One region of the Marinobacter sp. GH_1 genome, then DNA from elsewhere that is predicted to be linked to it. Evidence: predicted binding sites of a transcription regulator. Region 1 holds the regulator's gene; the other holds the start of a gene.

Evidence for each region. Region 1 encodes sigma-54, which starts transcription at its own class of promoters, with help from an activator protein. Its sites were predicted from a motif close to ANTGGCATNNANNTTGCTNT; they were not measured.
Region 2: glnA (glutamate--ammonia ligase) is a predicted target of sigma-54. The motif match lies at 2,786-2,805, and genes of this name have one in related genera.

What each region holds. Positions count from the first base shown of each region.
Region 1 covers NZ_CP184460.1:2,928,500-2,936,433, reverse strand. Annotated here, with positions in the region: gene mgtE (magnesium transporter) at 1-1,233, opposite strand, end outside; gene ACNSOI_RS13345 (HPr family phosphocarrier protein) at 1,328-1,597, opposite strand; gene rapZ (RNase adapter RapZ) at 1,604-2,488, opposite strand; gene ptsN (PTS IIA-like nitrogen regulatory protein PtsN) at 2,529-2,996, opposite strand; gene hpf (ribosome hibernation promoting factor) at 3,095-3,397, opposite strand; gene ACNSOI_RS13325 (RNA polymerase factor sigma-54) at 3,473-5,002, opposite strand; gene lptB (LPS export ABC transporter ATP-binding protein) at 5,192-5,917, opposite strand; gene lptA (lipopolysaccharide transport periplasmic protein LptA) at 5,925-6,461, opposite strand; gene lptC (LPS export ABC transporter periplasmic protein LptC) at 6,445-7,044, opposite strand; gene ACNSOI_RS13305 (KdsC family phosphatase) at 7,041-7,610, opposite strand; gene ACNSOI_RS13300 (KpsF/GutQ family sugar-phosphate isomerase) at 7,610-7,934, opposite strand, start outside.
Region 2 covers NZ_CP184460.1:720,051-727,984, forward strand. Annotated here, with positions in the region: gene glnL (nitrogen regulation protein NR(II)) at 1-286, opposite strand, end outside; gene ACNSOI_RS03380 (DUF4124 domain-containing protein) at 527-1,051, opposite strand; gene glnA (glutamate--ammonia ligase) at 1,250-2,653, opposite strand; gene typA (translational GTPase TypA) at 3,045-4,856, shown strand; gene pip (prolyl aminopeptidase) at 4,943-5,905, shown strand; gene dtd (D-aminoacyl-tRNA deacylase) at 6,012-6,467, shown strand; gene ACNSOI_RS03405 (porin) at 6,959-7,934, shown strand, end outside.

The sequences.
Region 1 (7,934 bases):
GGTGCCCACCAAGGCAGCGGCTACCAGGTTGATGATCAATGCTGCAGCGATAATTGCCCCGATCAGCCAGTCCTGGAACCACAATATGGCAGCGACAGCGACAACAAGCGCCCATAGCAAGCCATTGAGAACGCTGGACAGGAACTCGCGATTCAATAGCCAACCGACATTTGCCCCGCTGATCTGCCCGACCGCCATGCCGCGGATGACCAGAGTGAGAGTCTGGCTACCGGCGATGCCGCCCATACTGGCTACGATGGGCATCAGAACTGCCAGTGCTACCACTTTCGCGATGGTTTCTTCAAACAGTCCGATAACGGCGGAGGCGGTGAACGCGGTAATCAGATTAATGCCAAGCCACACCGCCCGCCGCCGCGTGGTTTTGAGCACTGGTGCGAACGTGTCTTCGTCTTCGTCCAGACCGGCCATACTCATCAGCGAGTGATCCGCATCTTCCCGGATAACGTCGACCACGTCATCGATGGTGATCCGGCCCAGGAGCTTGTTGTCGTCACCCACCACCGGAGCAGAAATCAGGTCGTAGCGCTCGAAGAGGGTGGCGACCTTGGTGTCGGACAGTGTCACCGGAATCGGCTCGATGTCAGTGTCCATCACCTCACGAACCGTGGATGCGGGGTTGGACACCAGCATTCGGGTGATGGGCAGCATGCCAATGAATTCGTCCCGCCGGCTGACTACAATCAGGCTGTCGGTCATGGGGGGAAGGTTGCGGTGGCGGCGCAGGTACCGCAGTACCACGTCAATACTGATATCCGGGCGCACCGTAATGGTGTCCGTATTCATCAGGCCGCCGGCAGTGTCCTCGGGGTAGGAGAGTACTTCCTCTACCCGCTGCCGGTCTTGCTCGTCCATGGTGTCCAGGACCTCCTGGATCACCGTGTCTGGCAGCTGCTGGAGCAGGTCGGCCAGGTCGTCGGATTCAAAATCCTCAATGATATCTGCAAGTTCCTGGGCGTTCAGCTGGCTCAGGAAGTAGGCCCGGATGTCGTCACCGAGATATTGGAGTACTTCCCCTTCCAGTTGTTTATCGACCAGGTTCCACAGCAGGGCGCGTTGGCGGGGAGGGGAAGATTCCAGCAGGTGTGCGATATCGCTGGGGCTCAGGCCGCCATTGAGGATGCGGGCAACCTGTTTGAGCGCACCACTGTCCAGGGCCTCACTGAGGGAGCGAAGGCGCTGGCGGGCCTGACTTTTTTCCAGAATATCGGTCATGGAACCACCTGCAATCAGAAAACTGTCGCATTATAGCGGAGTTAGCGCCGTCAGGTGAGAAAGGATTGTAGGTGAATGACGAACCAGGGTGTGCTCAACCCCCCTCGCCGAAATAATCACCGATCAGTTCTACGAGTGCCTCGATGGCTTCCTGCTCATCAGGGCCGTCGGCGACCAGTTCAATATCAGTACCCTGGCTGGCAGCCAGCATCATCACCTGCATGATGTTCTTGGCATCCACGTCCCGGCCCTTGCCGCGGATTCGTACCTGGCTGTCAAAGCCGGAGGCGGTGGCCACAAGCTTGGCGGTGGCGCGGGCATGCAAGCCCAGTTTATTGATGATGGTGACGGGGCGGCAGATCATGTTGGATCAGATCTCCCCTCGGGCCTGGAGGTGGGGAAGTTCAGTATGACGAACCTGCACGTTGTTGTATCGGGTGCGGAAGTGCTGGCCCAGTTGCTCGCAGACATAGACGGAACGGTGCTGGCCACCGGTACAGCCAATAGAAATGGTCATGTAGCTGCGGTTGCTGTCGGCGAACGAGGGTAGCCAGGTATCCAGGAAGCGGATCAGGTCGTCCACCATTTGCCCGGTGAGAGGTTCCCGCTCGAGAAACTCGATAACCGGCTGATCGGTACCGACGTATTTGCGCAGGCTGGTATCCCAGTATGGATTGGGCAGGCAGCGCACATCGAAAACGTAATCGGAATCGACCGGTACGCCATGCTTGAAACCGAATGACTGGAACAGCAGTGCAAGCTCCTGATCCTTGCGACCGACCACTCGCTGTTTGACCATGTCGCGCAGTTCATACATCGACATGCCGGTGGTGTTGATGTAAAGGTCTGCCAGTTTTGACAGCGGTTCCAACAGTGCCTTTTCGTTGGTGATGGCTTCTCGGAGGGAGGTACGGTCATCGCTCAGCGGGTGCTTTCGGCGTGTGGCGTGGAACCGCTGCAGCAGGGACTGTTCATCGGCATCCAGAAAGATAATCTCGACAACGACTCCCGCATCGCGAAGCTGGCGATAGATCTGTTCGAAGTTGGCCAGTTCGGCAGACAGGTTGCGGGCGTCGATGCTGACGGCCATTTTCCGGAGCCGCCCCGGCGCTTCCTGTTGTGCCGCTTCCCGGGTCAGCGGGAACAGCAGTCCGATGGGAAGGTTGTCAATGCAATAAAAACCCAGATCTTCGAGCACATGCAACGCGGTACTCTTACCGGACCCGGATCGGCCACTGACGATGATCAGTTTCATGATGGACGCTCCTGCCTGCTTCTGTTGGTGCTACTGCTTATCAGGATGCCGCGGTCATGCGCTGGTAAAGGGATGCTGCATCCTGGCACTGGCGAAGCTGTTCACAGAACCCGTTGTCGTTGAATTTCTCGGCCAACTGGCTTAGCAACTCCAGATGTTCACTGGTGGCTTCTTTGGGCACGATCAAGGCAAACACCAGGTCGACCGGCTGATTGTCGATAGCATCGAAGTCGATGCTCTCTTCCAGTGTCATCAGCACGCCGATCACACGGTCCAGCCCCTCCAGCCGGCAATGGGGTATGGCAATACCCTGGCCGATACCGGTGCTGCCAAGCCGCTCGCGAGAAACCAGATTGCTGAAAATCTCGGTGTCGCTGAGGATTTCATCCTGATGATGAATATGCTCTGCGATGGTTTCCAGTACCCGCTTTTTACTGGAGGCTGGCACCCTGCACAGCGTCAGTTCGGGAGCCAGAATGTTGTCGATGGTCAGGGATGTATCGCTCATGGATCGACTGTGATTCCGTAAAAAAAAGGCTGCGGCCGGTATGCCCCGCCGCAGCTCGTATCATTGAAACACCCGGTACGGTGGCGCTATGAGCGCGCTCAGCCGTTGCCGTGCATCCGGTCTACATTCTTTTCTTTGTGCTTGAGGATCTGGCGGTCCAGCTTGTCCACCAGCGAATCAATCGCGGCGTACATATCCTCACTCTCTGCCTTTGCATGGATATCGCCACCGATGACATGCAGGGTGGCTTCAGCCATCTGACGTACCTTCTCAACTTCCAGCGTCACCTGACAGTTACTGATGTGGTCAAAGTGACGCTCCAGCTTCTCGAACTTGGTGTTGACGTAATCCTTCAATGCAGGGGTCAGTTCTACGTGATGGCCTGAAATGTTGAGTTGCATAGGCGTCTCCTGTTGTCATCATGCCGGTGTTGCCACCGGGCTGCGTGTCCGGTGCTTCGTGCACCGGCAAAAACATTAAACCAGTCGTTTGCGCTCGTTTGAAGGAGGGATGTGCATGGCCTCCCGGTATTTGGCAACGGTGCGCCGGGCCACATTGATGCCCTGATCTCCAAGCATGGCTGCAATCTTGCTATCGCTCAACGGCTTTTTCGGAGTTTCTTCTGAAATCAGTTTCTTGATCATCGCACGAATAGCAGTGGAGGAACATTCTCCGCCCTCAGCGGTACTGACGTGGCTGGAGAAAAAGTACTTCAGCTCGAAAATGCCGCGGGGTGTGTGCATATACTTTTGCGTGGTGACCCGTGAAATGGTGGATTCGTGCATTTCCACGGCCTGGGCGATATCCGAGAGGATCAGCGGCTTCATCGCTTCCTCCCCCTGGTCCAGGAAACCCTGTTGGTGCTCAACAATCCGGGTGGCGACTTTCAGTAGCGTTTCATTGCGGCTTTGCAGGCTTTTAATGAACCACTTGGCCTCCTGCAGTTGATCCCGCAGGTAGGTGTTATCAGCACTGCTATCGGCGCGACGGATCAGCGATGCATAGCTGGCGTTGACCCGAATTCTCGGGGCGATCTCCGGGTTGAGCTCAACACGCCACCGGCCCTCGTGTTTTCGGACGATGACGTCTGGTATCACGTAATCCGGCTCCGCTCGGTCCACCACGTCACCCGGGCGAGGGTTGAGGCTGGTAATCAGGGCCAGAACCTCGCGCAACTGATCTTCTTTGAGTCTGCTGCGGCGCAGCAGTTGCGCGTAATCCCGGTTGCCCAGCAGGTGCAGGAACTGGGTAACCACCAGGCGTGCCTGTCGAAGCCAGGGGGTATCTGGCGGCAACTGGTTGAGCTGAATCAGCAGGCATTCCTGCAGGTCCCGGGCGAACACGCCCGGCGGGTCGAAGTGTTGTAGCCGGTGCAGGACCGCTTCTACCTCGTCCAGTTCAAGGGGGTCTTCTTCGGTTTCGTCCTGCAGGCCGGAATGGATTTCCTCAATTGGTGAGGTCAGGTAACCGCGCTCGTCTACAGCGTCCATCAGGGCGTGGGCGATTGCCTGGTCACGCTCGCTCATGGGGGTCAGGTTGAGCTGCCATTCCAGGTGGTCCTGGAGGGTCTCGGCCGGTGAATTGCGGGTTTCGAAATCCGACTCGTTCTCGTCGTCCCCTTTGCTGGCTGGCGCCGGTGCAGACTGGTAGATATCGTCCCAGGCGGTGTCTACGGGCAGGTCGTCGGGGATGTTATCCGGAATGTCGTTTTCAGAAGCCCAGTCCGGGCCATTTTCGTTTTCATCCCAGTCAGAGGCAGCCTCGGTGGCCGGTTCATCGTGGTCGGAATCCCGGTCTTTATGTTCGTCCCGGGTGTCGGCATCCGTATCGGGGGTGTCAGACTGATCGTCATCCTCGGAGGTTTCCAGCATGGGGTTGGATTCCAGTGCCTGCTGGATTTCCTGCTGGAGGTCGAGGGTGGAAAGCTGAAGCAGGCGAATGGCCTGTTGCAGCTGGGGCGTCATGGTCAGACTCTGGCCCATCTTAAGCTGTAATGAGGCTTTCATAACCATGGCTCAAGATCCATAAATCAAGGGTGTCCCGGTAGTGACGTTGCCTGCTGTCAGGCAAAAAAATTGTTATACGCTGGTTACTTGCCGCTCACTGTTGTCAGTATAAGCAAGTTCTTTGCCGAGTTTACTTGCTACAGATCATCAAAACAATCAGACCTCGGTCGTCGAGGGGTTTTCTTCCGCTTACAGGTGGAACTCATCACCCAGGTAGACTTCCTTGACCTGCTGATTGGCCAGGATGGCTTCAGCATTGCCGGAGGCGATGATGTGTCCGCCGGAGACAATGTAGGCGTTTTCACAAATATCGAGGGTTTCCCGCACGTTGTGATCTGTGATCAGTACGCCAATGCCCTTGTCCCGCAAATGCCGGATGATGTGTTTGATGTCGCTGACCGAGATGGGGTCTACCCCGGCGAAGGGCTCATCCAGCAGAATAAACGCAGGTTCCATGGCCAGCGCTCTGGCGATTTCGACGCGCCGCCGTTCACCACCGGACAGCGCCATACCCAAGCTGTCCCGGATATGGGTGATGTGAAATTCCTCGAGCAGTTCCTCAAGTTTGGCTTCCCGCTCAGGCCGTTTCATGCCTTTTCGGGTTTCCAGTATGGCCATGATGTTGTCGCGCACGGTCAGTTTACGGAATACCGAGGCTTCCTGGGGCAGGTAGCCGATCCCTTTGCGTGCTCGGCCATGCATGGGCAGGGGTGTGATGTCCTGGCTGTCAATGGTGATTCGGCCGCGGTCGGAGGGTACAAGCCCGACAATCATGTAAAAACAGGTAGTTTTCCCGGCGCCGTTGGGGCCGAGCAGGCCTACGATTTCTCCGGACCGGATTTCCAGAGACACATCGAGAACCACTTTTTTCTGTTTGTAGCTTTTTGCCAGGTTGCTGGCCCTGAGAACTGCCATCAGTAACCTATTCGTCTGAGGGGTTGCTGGAGCCGCGAGGCTGAATCACCATTTCCACCCGGCCAGAGCTCTCTTCCGAAGGCGTGCCGCCTTCTGCAGTGACCACCCTGCGCACGGTGTCGTATTGGATGACGTCGCCCCGGAACACATTGTTGCCCTGTTCAATCACTGCCTGGCGCTCGAACGTCAGCCGGTTTTCCGCCGCTGACCAGGTGATGGTCCGCGCCCGGGCGTCTGTCATGGCTTCACCTTCCCGTGCCGGCTGGCGATATCGGGCGGGTTCGCCGCTTGCCTCAATCCGGCTGAGACCTTCGGGGCTTCGATACAGTACCACCCGTTCTGCGTTCAGCTGGGTGGCCCCCTGAACCAGTTCAACGTCGCCGGTGTAGATGGCGGTCCCTTCGGTATCGTCCAGGCGGGCGGAATCAGCGCTGACCTTGATGGGGGTGTCGGAATCCAGATCAAACGCGGTTGCCGGGCTGGCCAGCATCAGTGCGGCCAGTATGACCGGCAGTCGGTATGTGCGCTTACCTGATGGTTTCATATTGCCCTTCCACCCGGGAGTTGAGTTCCAGTATGCGTTCGTTTATCCAGGCTTTCATGCCATTGGCCTGGGTAACGCCGAACGGTTCGGTAATGGTGACCGGTTGATCGGTGTATACCGTGCCCTGGCGGTTATCCAGGGTCAGTGAGTCGGTTTTCAGGGTGGCTTCAGAGTCGCCGGTTTGCCGGAGTACGACGACGTTGCCCGTCAAGGTCACCTGATCATCGTCTTGGCGGAGGCTACCTTCATCCGCTTCGATTATCCATGGTGGGGTAGCCTGTTCGCTGAAAATCCTGGCCCTTGGAGCATTCATGGTGGCGTAGTTGGTGTCTTCAAACTGCTCAATTCGGGGGCTGGATATCGACATCTTAAGGTTGCCGTGTTCGTCCCAGGTTGTGTAGCGGCCCTCGATGATAAAACTGTCGGGTTCCGACGGGCCCCTGAGTTCTGCGGCATCGCCCCGCACACTGTCACCTTCCTCGTTCTGCCACATCAGGAAGACAGTGGCGAGAGCCGTGACCGCCAGTGCCAGGGTTCTCGCCAAGGGTTTGCGGGCGATGTTTGACAGCACCTCCGGAATCATGACGGCTCGCCCAGATAGGGGGCCAAAGTTGTTTCCAGCCGGTTCTGCGCCCAGAGTATCAGGTCACAGGTTTCACGCACGGCGCCGTGACCGCCCAGGGCCTGGGTGCAATAGTCGGCATGCTGGCGCACCAGCCAGTAGCCGTTGGGCACGCTGATGCCCAGGCCGGCGAATGTCAGGGCGGGCAGATCAGGCAGATCATCGCCCATATAGGCAATCTGGTCCGGAGCGATATCCATGCCTGCAACCAGTTCCTGTAACGCAACTTTCTTGTCTTCCCGGCCCTGCATCAGGTGCGGGATGCCGAGGTCGGTCATCCGTTTTTCTGTCAGTGGTGACCTGCGCCCGGTAATGACTGCCACGGTAATTCCAGCCATCATCAACTGTTTCAGACCCAGACCGTCCAGTATATTGAACGCTTTGAGTTCGTCGCCGGCAGCGCTGAAATACAACCGGCCGTCGCTCATGATGCCGTCTACGTCCAGGGCGATCAGGCGAATTCTGGCGGCTTTTGCCTTGAGCGTGTCGTCCCAGCCGGTGTGCATAGGCGGTGCGAAGTCACTCATTAAATCACCCCCGCACGCAGCAGGTCATGCATATTGATGGCGCCAACCAGGTTGCCGTCGTCGTCGGTGACGGGCAGGGCATTGATCTTCATCTCTTCCATGATGTTCAGTGCCTCGGCCGCCAGGTGGTCAGCCTGAATGGTTTTGCCGTGGCGGGTCATGACGTCCCGGATCGGAGTGGTGTGAACGTCGACGGATTTGTCCAGGGTCCGGCGCAGGTCGCCATCGGTAAATATGCCGGTCAGATGCCCCTGGGCGTCGACGATGGTGGTCATGCCCAGCCCTTTACGGCTGATCTCCAGCAGGGCGCCGCTGAGGGTGGTA
Region 2 (7,934 bases), 2.1 Mb from region 1:
TCAGTCTTGAGCCGCTCAGTAAAGCGAACTCTGCTTCTCGCCGGGTGTAGGATTGGCCATTGCCTGCTGCCGCATACAGGGTTTTCAGAGCGTCCGCAGAATCGAGCAGAACGTCTTTCAGGGGCAGGCCCTGGCTACGGGTCATGCTGGTTTCAAAAAGACTTTCGGCGGCGGGGTTCAGGTAACGGATGGTCAGGTCGTTTCCCAGCACCAGAACGGCCGTGGTCAGGCTGTCCAGAATGCTCTTATAACCGCTTCCCAGCGAGATGGATGGTTGGAACGACATGCTTGGTTTCCGTTTTAAACTCATAGTGGTTACCCCGGTTTTGCAAAAAACGAACCAGTTTTGCCTGCTGAGATACGACGATGGTCTAAGTACGGGCACAGCAGGGCCCGGAGGGCATCCGGGTGCTGTAGGTTGGTGCAGATGGGGAGCTTGTCGCTACAGGCAGCCGGGGTTTTGCCCCTTCGCTGCCCAAAGTATGGCTTTATCGTGGTGCGGTTGCACTAAAGTAGTGCGTAAATATCAGTTCAGGCGCGAAGGTCGGTGAATGGTAAAGGTGATTGGCTGGCCGCTTTTCACCTGTATGCCATCGCGATCCACGATGTGCACGCCCGCCTGATGGGTGCCCCGGTCAATATTGCGGACGGTGATGGAGCCTGAGGTGCTTTGGCCAACTGGCTGGCCGTCCAGGGTAACCTCATAGCGATGACCGCGCCGCAGGCTCGGTGTGCTACGCACTTCAAAGGTGACGTCGCCGTTGCCACTGTGGAAGGCCTGGTCGTTCTCAGGGGAGATCAGGGAAAGGCTCTCATAGGCTGCACCTTCGCGCTCCACTTCCTCAAGCAACTGTTCGGTTTCTCTCACCGCGTCAGGCTTTGGCAGTGTGATGGTGGTTACCGGTTTAACCTCGATTTCTTCCCCGCCCTGCATGGGCTCGTCCGAGAAGGTTACATTGCCCTGGGCATCCACATGGCGGTAAACCTCTGCGTGGGCGGATGCGGTGGCCAGCAGTAACAAGCCGGTTGCGAGCGTGAGCGGTGCTTTCATGACAATAACCTGCGGTAGTGAACTGTCTCGATTATCGGCGGCGGGTGCAGGCATTTCAACGCCGGAGGGCGATCCCTTGGTTACATATCGTTAAGGGCGCGGGGTGTTTGGCGGGATTTGAGAAAAACGGCACAAAAAAGCCCCGCACGGGGCGGGGCTTTCAGGCTTAAATGCCCTGCACCTTATTGGTGCATTGCATTAGCAGGAGTAGTAAAGCTGGAACTCAACCGGGTGAGTGGTCATGTTCAGCTTCTCAACTTCACCGCGTTTCAGGTCAATGTAGCCTGCGATCATGTCTTCGGTGAACACGCCGCCACGGGTCAGGAACTCGTGGTCTGCTTCCAGGCAGTCCAGCGCTTCAGATAGTGTTTCGGCAACCTTCGGAATGTTCAGAGCCTCTTCCTTCGGCAGGTCATACAGATCCTTGTCCATGGCATCGCCAGGGTGGATCTTGTTCTGGATGCCGTCCAGGCCGGCCATCATCAGCGCAGCGAAGGCCAGGTACGGGTTGGCTGCCGGGTCCGGGAAGCGCACTTCGATACGACGTGCTTTCGGGCTGTTTACGTACGGAATACGGATGGACGCGGAACGGTTACGCGCAGAGTAGGCCAGCATAACCGGAGCTTCGAAGCCCGGAACCAGACGCTTGTAGCTGTTGGTGGCCGGGTTGGTGAAGGCGTTGATGGCCTTGGCATGCTTGATCACACCACCAATGTAGTACAGGGCGGCTTCACTCAGGCCTGCGTAGCTGTCGCCAGCGAACAGGTTCTTGCCGTCTTTGCTCAGGGACATGTGTACGTGCATACCGGAACCGTTGTCACCAACCACCGGCTTGGGCATGAAGGTGGCGGTTTTGCCGTAGGCGTGGGCCACGTTGTGTACGCAGTACTTCAGGATCTGAACTTCGTCAGCCTTGCGGGTCAGGGTATTGGCGCCAACGCCGATTTCACACTGGCCAGCGGTACCCACTTCGTGGTGGTGTACTTCAATTTCCAGACCCATGGATTCCATGGCGGCACACATGGCGCCACGCAGGTCGTGCAGGCTGTCGACCGGCGGAACCGGGAAATAGCCGCCTTTCACGCCTGGGCGGTGGCCGATGTTGTTGCGATCGAAGTCTTCGCCGGAAACCCAGGCAGCTTCTTCAGAGTGAATGTGGTAAGACGCGCCTTGCATGTCCACGTTCCATTTAACGGAATCGAACACGAAGAACTCGGGCTCCGGGCCAAACAGCGCGCCATCGGCGATGCCGGTGGACTTCAGGTATTCTTCGGCACGACGGGCAACAGAGCGGGGATCGCGCTCATAACCCTGCATGGTAGACGGCTCTACAATGTTGCAGGTGATGTTGACGGTGGTTTCTTCGGTGAACGGATCCAGTACGGCGGTCTCGTCGTCCGGCATCAGGATCATGTCGGATTCGTTGATACCTTTCCAGCCAGCAATAGAGGAGCCGTCAAACATTTTGCCGTCAGCAAAGAAATCTTCATCGGCTTCGGTGGCGGGCAGGGTGACGTGCTGCTCTTTTCCGCGGCTGTCGGTGAAGCGCAGGTCAATCCATTTCACTTCGTGTTCTTTGATCAAATCAATCGTCTTGGACATTGTGCATGCTCCGTAGTGATGTCGTGTTCGTTATGCCGGATCGTTCAGCGGGCTGAAGCCCGATCTTTTTCAGGTCAGGGCAGCTTAACAGAAGCTATTGGCTCTTACCTTTCAATTACGGCTGCACAAGGTTAAGCAAGGGGCTTGCCAGTTTTTCGGTTTTGCGCCAGAACAGCGCAGCGGCAAGGCTTTGGGGCGATTCTGGCGCACCGGAGTGCAGCTTACAGGCATTGGTTGCATTGAATGTGTGCACTTTATTGGTGCATTGATTCTTATCCTGCCTGATAACGGTGCATTAGTCGATTGGTTACATATTAGGCACTATTCTTCATATTATCGACATGGACTTTTCTATATACTGCTCGCCGCTAAATTCTGCAGGATACCCGTTGTGATTGATAAGCTTAGAAACGTTGCCATTATTGCCCACGTTGACCACGGTAAAACCACCCTGGTTGACCAATTGTTGCGCCAGTCTGGAACTTTGGACCGTAAAGAGCTCGAAAACGAGCGCGTTATGGACTCCAACGACCAGGAAAAAGAGCGTGGCATCACCATTCTGGCGAAGAATACCGCGCTGAAATGGAAAGACTACGACATCAACATCGTGGACACCCCGGGGCACGCGGATTTTGGTGGCGAAGTTGAGCGAGTCATGAGCATGGTAGACAGTGTGCTGTTGGTGGTGGATTCCATTGATGGCCCGATGCCGCAGACCCGTTTTGTAACCCAGAAGGCGTTTGCCGCTGGCCTGCGCCCGATCGTGGTGGTTAACAAGATTGACCGCCCCGGCGCGCGCCCGGACTGGGTGGTGGATCAGGTATTTGACCTGTTCGATAACCTTGGTGCCACCGACGAGCAGTTGGACTTCCCGATTGTTTACGCCAGTGCCCTGAACGGCATTGCCGGCATGGAGCATGAAAACCTGGACGACAACATGGATGCCGTATTCCAGGCGATTGTCGACCATGTGCCCGCGCCTTCCGTAGATCTGGACGGCCCGTTCCAGATGCAGATTTCCCAGTTGGACTACAACAGCTTCCTGGGCGTGATCGGTATCGGCCGCATTATGCGTGGCAAGGTCAGAACCAACACTCCGGTGGTGGCTGTCGGTGCCGATGGCAAGAAGCGTAATGGTCGTATCCTGAAAATCATGGGCCACTCCGGTCTGCAGCGTGTGGAAGTTGAAGAAGCGCAGGCTGGCGACATTGTGTGCGTGAGTGGTCTGGATCAGCTGTACATCTCTGATACCTTATGCGATCCCGCCAATGTTGAGGCACTGCCGGCGCTGACCGTTGACGAACCCACGGTATCCATGACCTTCCAGGTCAACGATTCACCGTTTGCTGGCAAAGAAGGCAAGTACGTGACCAGCCGTAACATCAAGGAACGTCTGGAAAAAGAACTGCTGCACAACGTGGCGCTACGGGTAGAAGAAGGGGACTCTGCCGACAAGTTCAAGGTCTCCGGCCGGGGTGAGCTGCACCTGTCCGTATTGATCGAGAACATGCGCCGTGAGAACTTCGAGTTGGCCGTGGGCCGCCCGGAGGTTGTGATCAAGGAGATCGATGGCGTCAAGCAAGAGCCTTACGAGAACGTGATCATTGACATTGAAGAGCAGCACCAGGGTTCCATTATGGAACAGATGGGACTGCGCAAGGGCGACATGACCAACATGATCCCGGATGGCAAGGGTCGTATCCGCCTGGAATACACCATTCCCGCCCGTGGCCTGATTGGTTTCCGGAATACCTTCCTGACCATGACATCGGGCACCGGTATTCTGACGTCTACCTTCAGCCACTACGGCCCGATCAAACTGGGTGACGTAACCAGCCGCCAGAATGGTGTGATTGTCTCCATGGCCACGGGCACAGCGCTGACCTACTCGCTGGAAACCCTGCAGAGCCGTGGCAAGCTGTTCCTCGACCCGGGCCAGGAGATCTATGAAGGCCAGCTGTGTGGTATCCACAGCCGCGACAACGACCTGGTGGTTAACCCCACCAAGGGCAAGAAGCTGGACAACATGCGTGCCTCTGGTAAAGACGAAGTGATCGGCCTGGTACCGCCCATCAAGTTCACCCTGGAGCAGGCGCTGGAGTTCATTGATGACGACGAACTGGTAGAGGTAACGCCCAAGTCGATCCGTCTGCGCAAGAAACTGCTGACCGAGAACGAGCGTAAGCGCGCCGGTAAGAAGTAAGATTAGAATTGAATGGCCAGGGACGGCCATTGCTTTCTCCCCTTAAATCTCAGCTAGACTACCGTTATCCCTAAACGGAGTTCGTCATGCTGAGCCTGTATCCTGAAATCCAGCCCTACGCTCGTCACCACCTCGCGGTGGAAGAGCCCCATGAGCTTTACCTGGAAGAGTCCGGCAACCCGGAGGGTATTCCTGTGTTAGTGGTGCATGGGGGGCCAGGTGGTGGCTGTGAGGATAATCACCGGCGATATTTTGATGCTGAACGCTTCCGGATCATTCTGATGGACCAGCGCGGGGCAGGGCGATCCACCCCGCTTGCGGAACTGGAAGGCAATAGCACAGACAAGCTGGTGGAGGACATGGAAACCGTTCGCCAGTTTCTGGGTATTGATCGCTGGCTGCTGTTTGGCGGCAGCTGGGGCTCCACCCTCAGCCTGGTGTATGCTCAGGCTTACCCGGAGCGGGTCTCTGGGTTGGTACTCCGTGGCATTTTTCTGTGCCGGCCCAAAGATATCCAATGGTTCTATCAGGAAGGCGCCAGCCGCGTGTTCCCGGACTACTGGCAGGATTTCGTGTCACCCATCCCCGACGTGGAGCGTGATGATCTGGTGTCGGCCTATTACCGCAGGCTGACCAGCCCCAACGAGCTTGAGCAGATTCAGGCAGCTAAGGCCTGGTCAGTCTGGGAAGGGCGTTGCGCTACCTTGCATCCCAACCCTCGGGTTGTTGAACGCTTCGCTCACCCACATGTTGCGATTGCTTTGGCAAGGATTGAATGCCATTACTTTGTGAACCAGGCGTTTTTAGTGCCAGACCAGATCGTGCGAAATGCTGCGCGGCTTTCCGGAATACCCGGTGTGATCGTCCATGGCCGCTACGATATGGTGTGTCCGCTGGATAACGCCCTGGCGCTCAGTCTGGCCTGGCCAGAAGCAGGCCTACGTATTATCCGCGATGCGGGGCATTCCGCGTCTGAACCTGCCATTGTCGATGCACTGATTCGGGCCGTTGAGGATGTGGTGTCACAATCTGACTCGCCCGCCGGGTGACTGGATTATCTTTTCTTGATCTGAGGGGTTGCGGCCGGTGTTGCGCGCCGATACACTCTCGACGTTTCTGATTTTTAACCCTCGAAGTTGTTGCTCAAGGGATTGAATGAAAGGACTTATCCAGCGAGTATCGGAAGCCAGCGTAACGGTTGACGGCCGGAAAATTGCCAGCATTGGCAAGGGGCTTTTGTTACTGCTGGGCGTTGAAAGGGACGACTCACCGAGTGAGGCAAAGGAGCTGTGCCGAAAAATTCTTTCCTACCGGGTTTTTCCGGACGAGCAAGGCCGTATGAACATTAACGTTCAGGATGCGGGCGGCTCCATCCTTGTTGTTCCCCAGTTTACGCTTGCGGCCGACACCAGTTCAGGCACCCGGGCGGGCTTTTCACTGGCTGCTGCACCGGAGCTGGCTGTTTCGTTGTATCGCGAGTTCCTGATCAGTGCCCGTAACCAAATGGGGTGCGAGCGCGTGGAAGAAGGGGAGTTTGGAGCGGATATGAAAGTCGCGCTTATCAATGACGGGCCAGTCACCTTTTTGCTGGAGGTTGCGCAGAAACGTTAATGCCCCGAAATGTTGCGCGTACCCTCTGTGTGCGCGTTTCTGGTGCCGCAATGTCGGGCATATGATTTGACGAAGATGTTGGGAAACGGCTTGGCATGGTTTAACTGTATGTTTTAGATTGGAAAAACCTGTTCTGGCCTCGAATTTGAGTGATCTGCATATCGGAAAGCTGGCAAACTTTTGGGCATAAAGGGTTGCCTTGCAGGCACCAAAAAGGCTAAAAACCGGTTGTTAAAAATTTGCAAAAATACATTCATTGTATTAAAACAGGGTCATCACTAAGAGCTTTAAGAAAAGCTGTTAAGTGGTTGAGATGTAAGGCTCAGCTTGATGGCTTGAGTCATATAAAAAGAAAAAATGTCGTGTCCCGCAGGATATAAATGGGAGGCGATCAGGAGTCCGGCAAGCGCAGCCCAGGCTGTTTTTGCCAGCAAAAATCGGGATTTAGAACCCGTCGAAAACCTGAGTTAACTCAAAAAGGAAGACGCAACATGAAAAAAACTATCCTTGCTTCTGCTATCGCAGCTGCAACCTTCTCTGGCGCTGCTCTGGCCCAGGAAAGCAACCTGCCGACTATCTACGGTAACATCCAGCTGGCCGTTACCCATGATAACGTCGACGGTGGCGGTTCCGAAGTTGAGCATTTCGACAATGGTTCTACCATTGGCGTTCTGCACAACCACCAGATCGCTCCTGGTATTGAGGGCTTCTTCAAGGCTGAATTCCACTTCAACGCTGATGACAACAACTCCCGTGGATCTGGTATCTACGAGATTGACGAAGCTTACATCGGTGTACGTGGTGAGAACTTTGGTCAGCTGTGGGTAGGTAAAGACGACACTATCTACGAAATCGCCACTACCGAAATTTCAGAATTTTACGAAGTTGCTGTTCTGAGCCAGGGCGTTGAGTACGACACCGGTGAAGGCGACATGGTTCAGTACCTGTCTCCGAACTTCGGCGGCCTGACTATTGGCGCGGCTGTTCAGGTGAACGGTGATGCCGATCCTGCTGTTTCCAAGAAATCCTACCCGTGGCAGCTGGCTGCCATGTACCAGGTAGATGCCCTGGAACTGGCTGTTGCTGTTGACTCCAACGACGGTGGTCGTGGCGGCGAGAATAACGAAAACACCTACGGTCTGCGTGCCAGCTACAACCTGGACAACCTGCGTCTGACCGGTGAATTCCACACCCGCAAAGACGTTGCAGATACCTTCGGTGTTATGGGTGTCTACACTCTGGGCAAAAACCAGTTCGCGCTGTCTTATGAGCTGAGCCAGTACGACTCCAACTCCTCCATGGGCGACGTCGACATCGACACCGTTACCCTGCAGGCGCTGCACAACCTGTCTGACAACATGTACGTTTACTTCGAAGGCTACCTCGGTGGCGGCGATAACGGCGTATACGGTGTTGCTGACAAGAGCGAGCGTTCCGTCGCTGCCGTTGGTGCTACCTACTACTTCT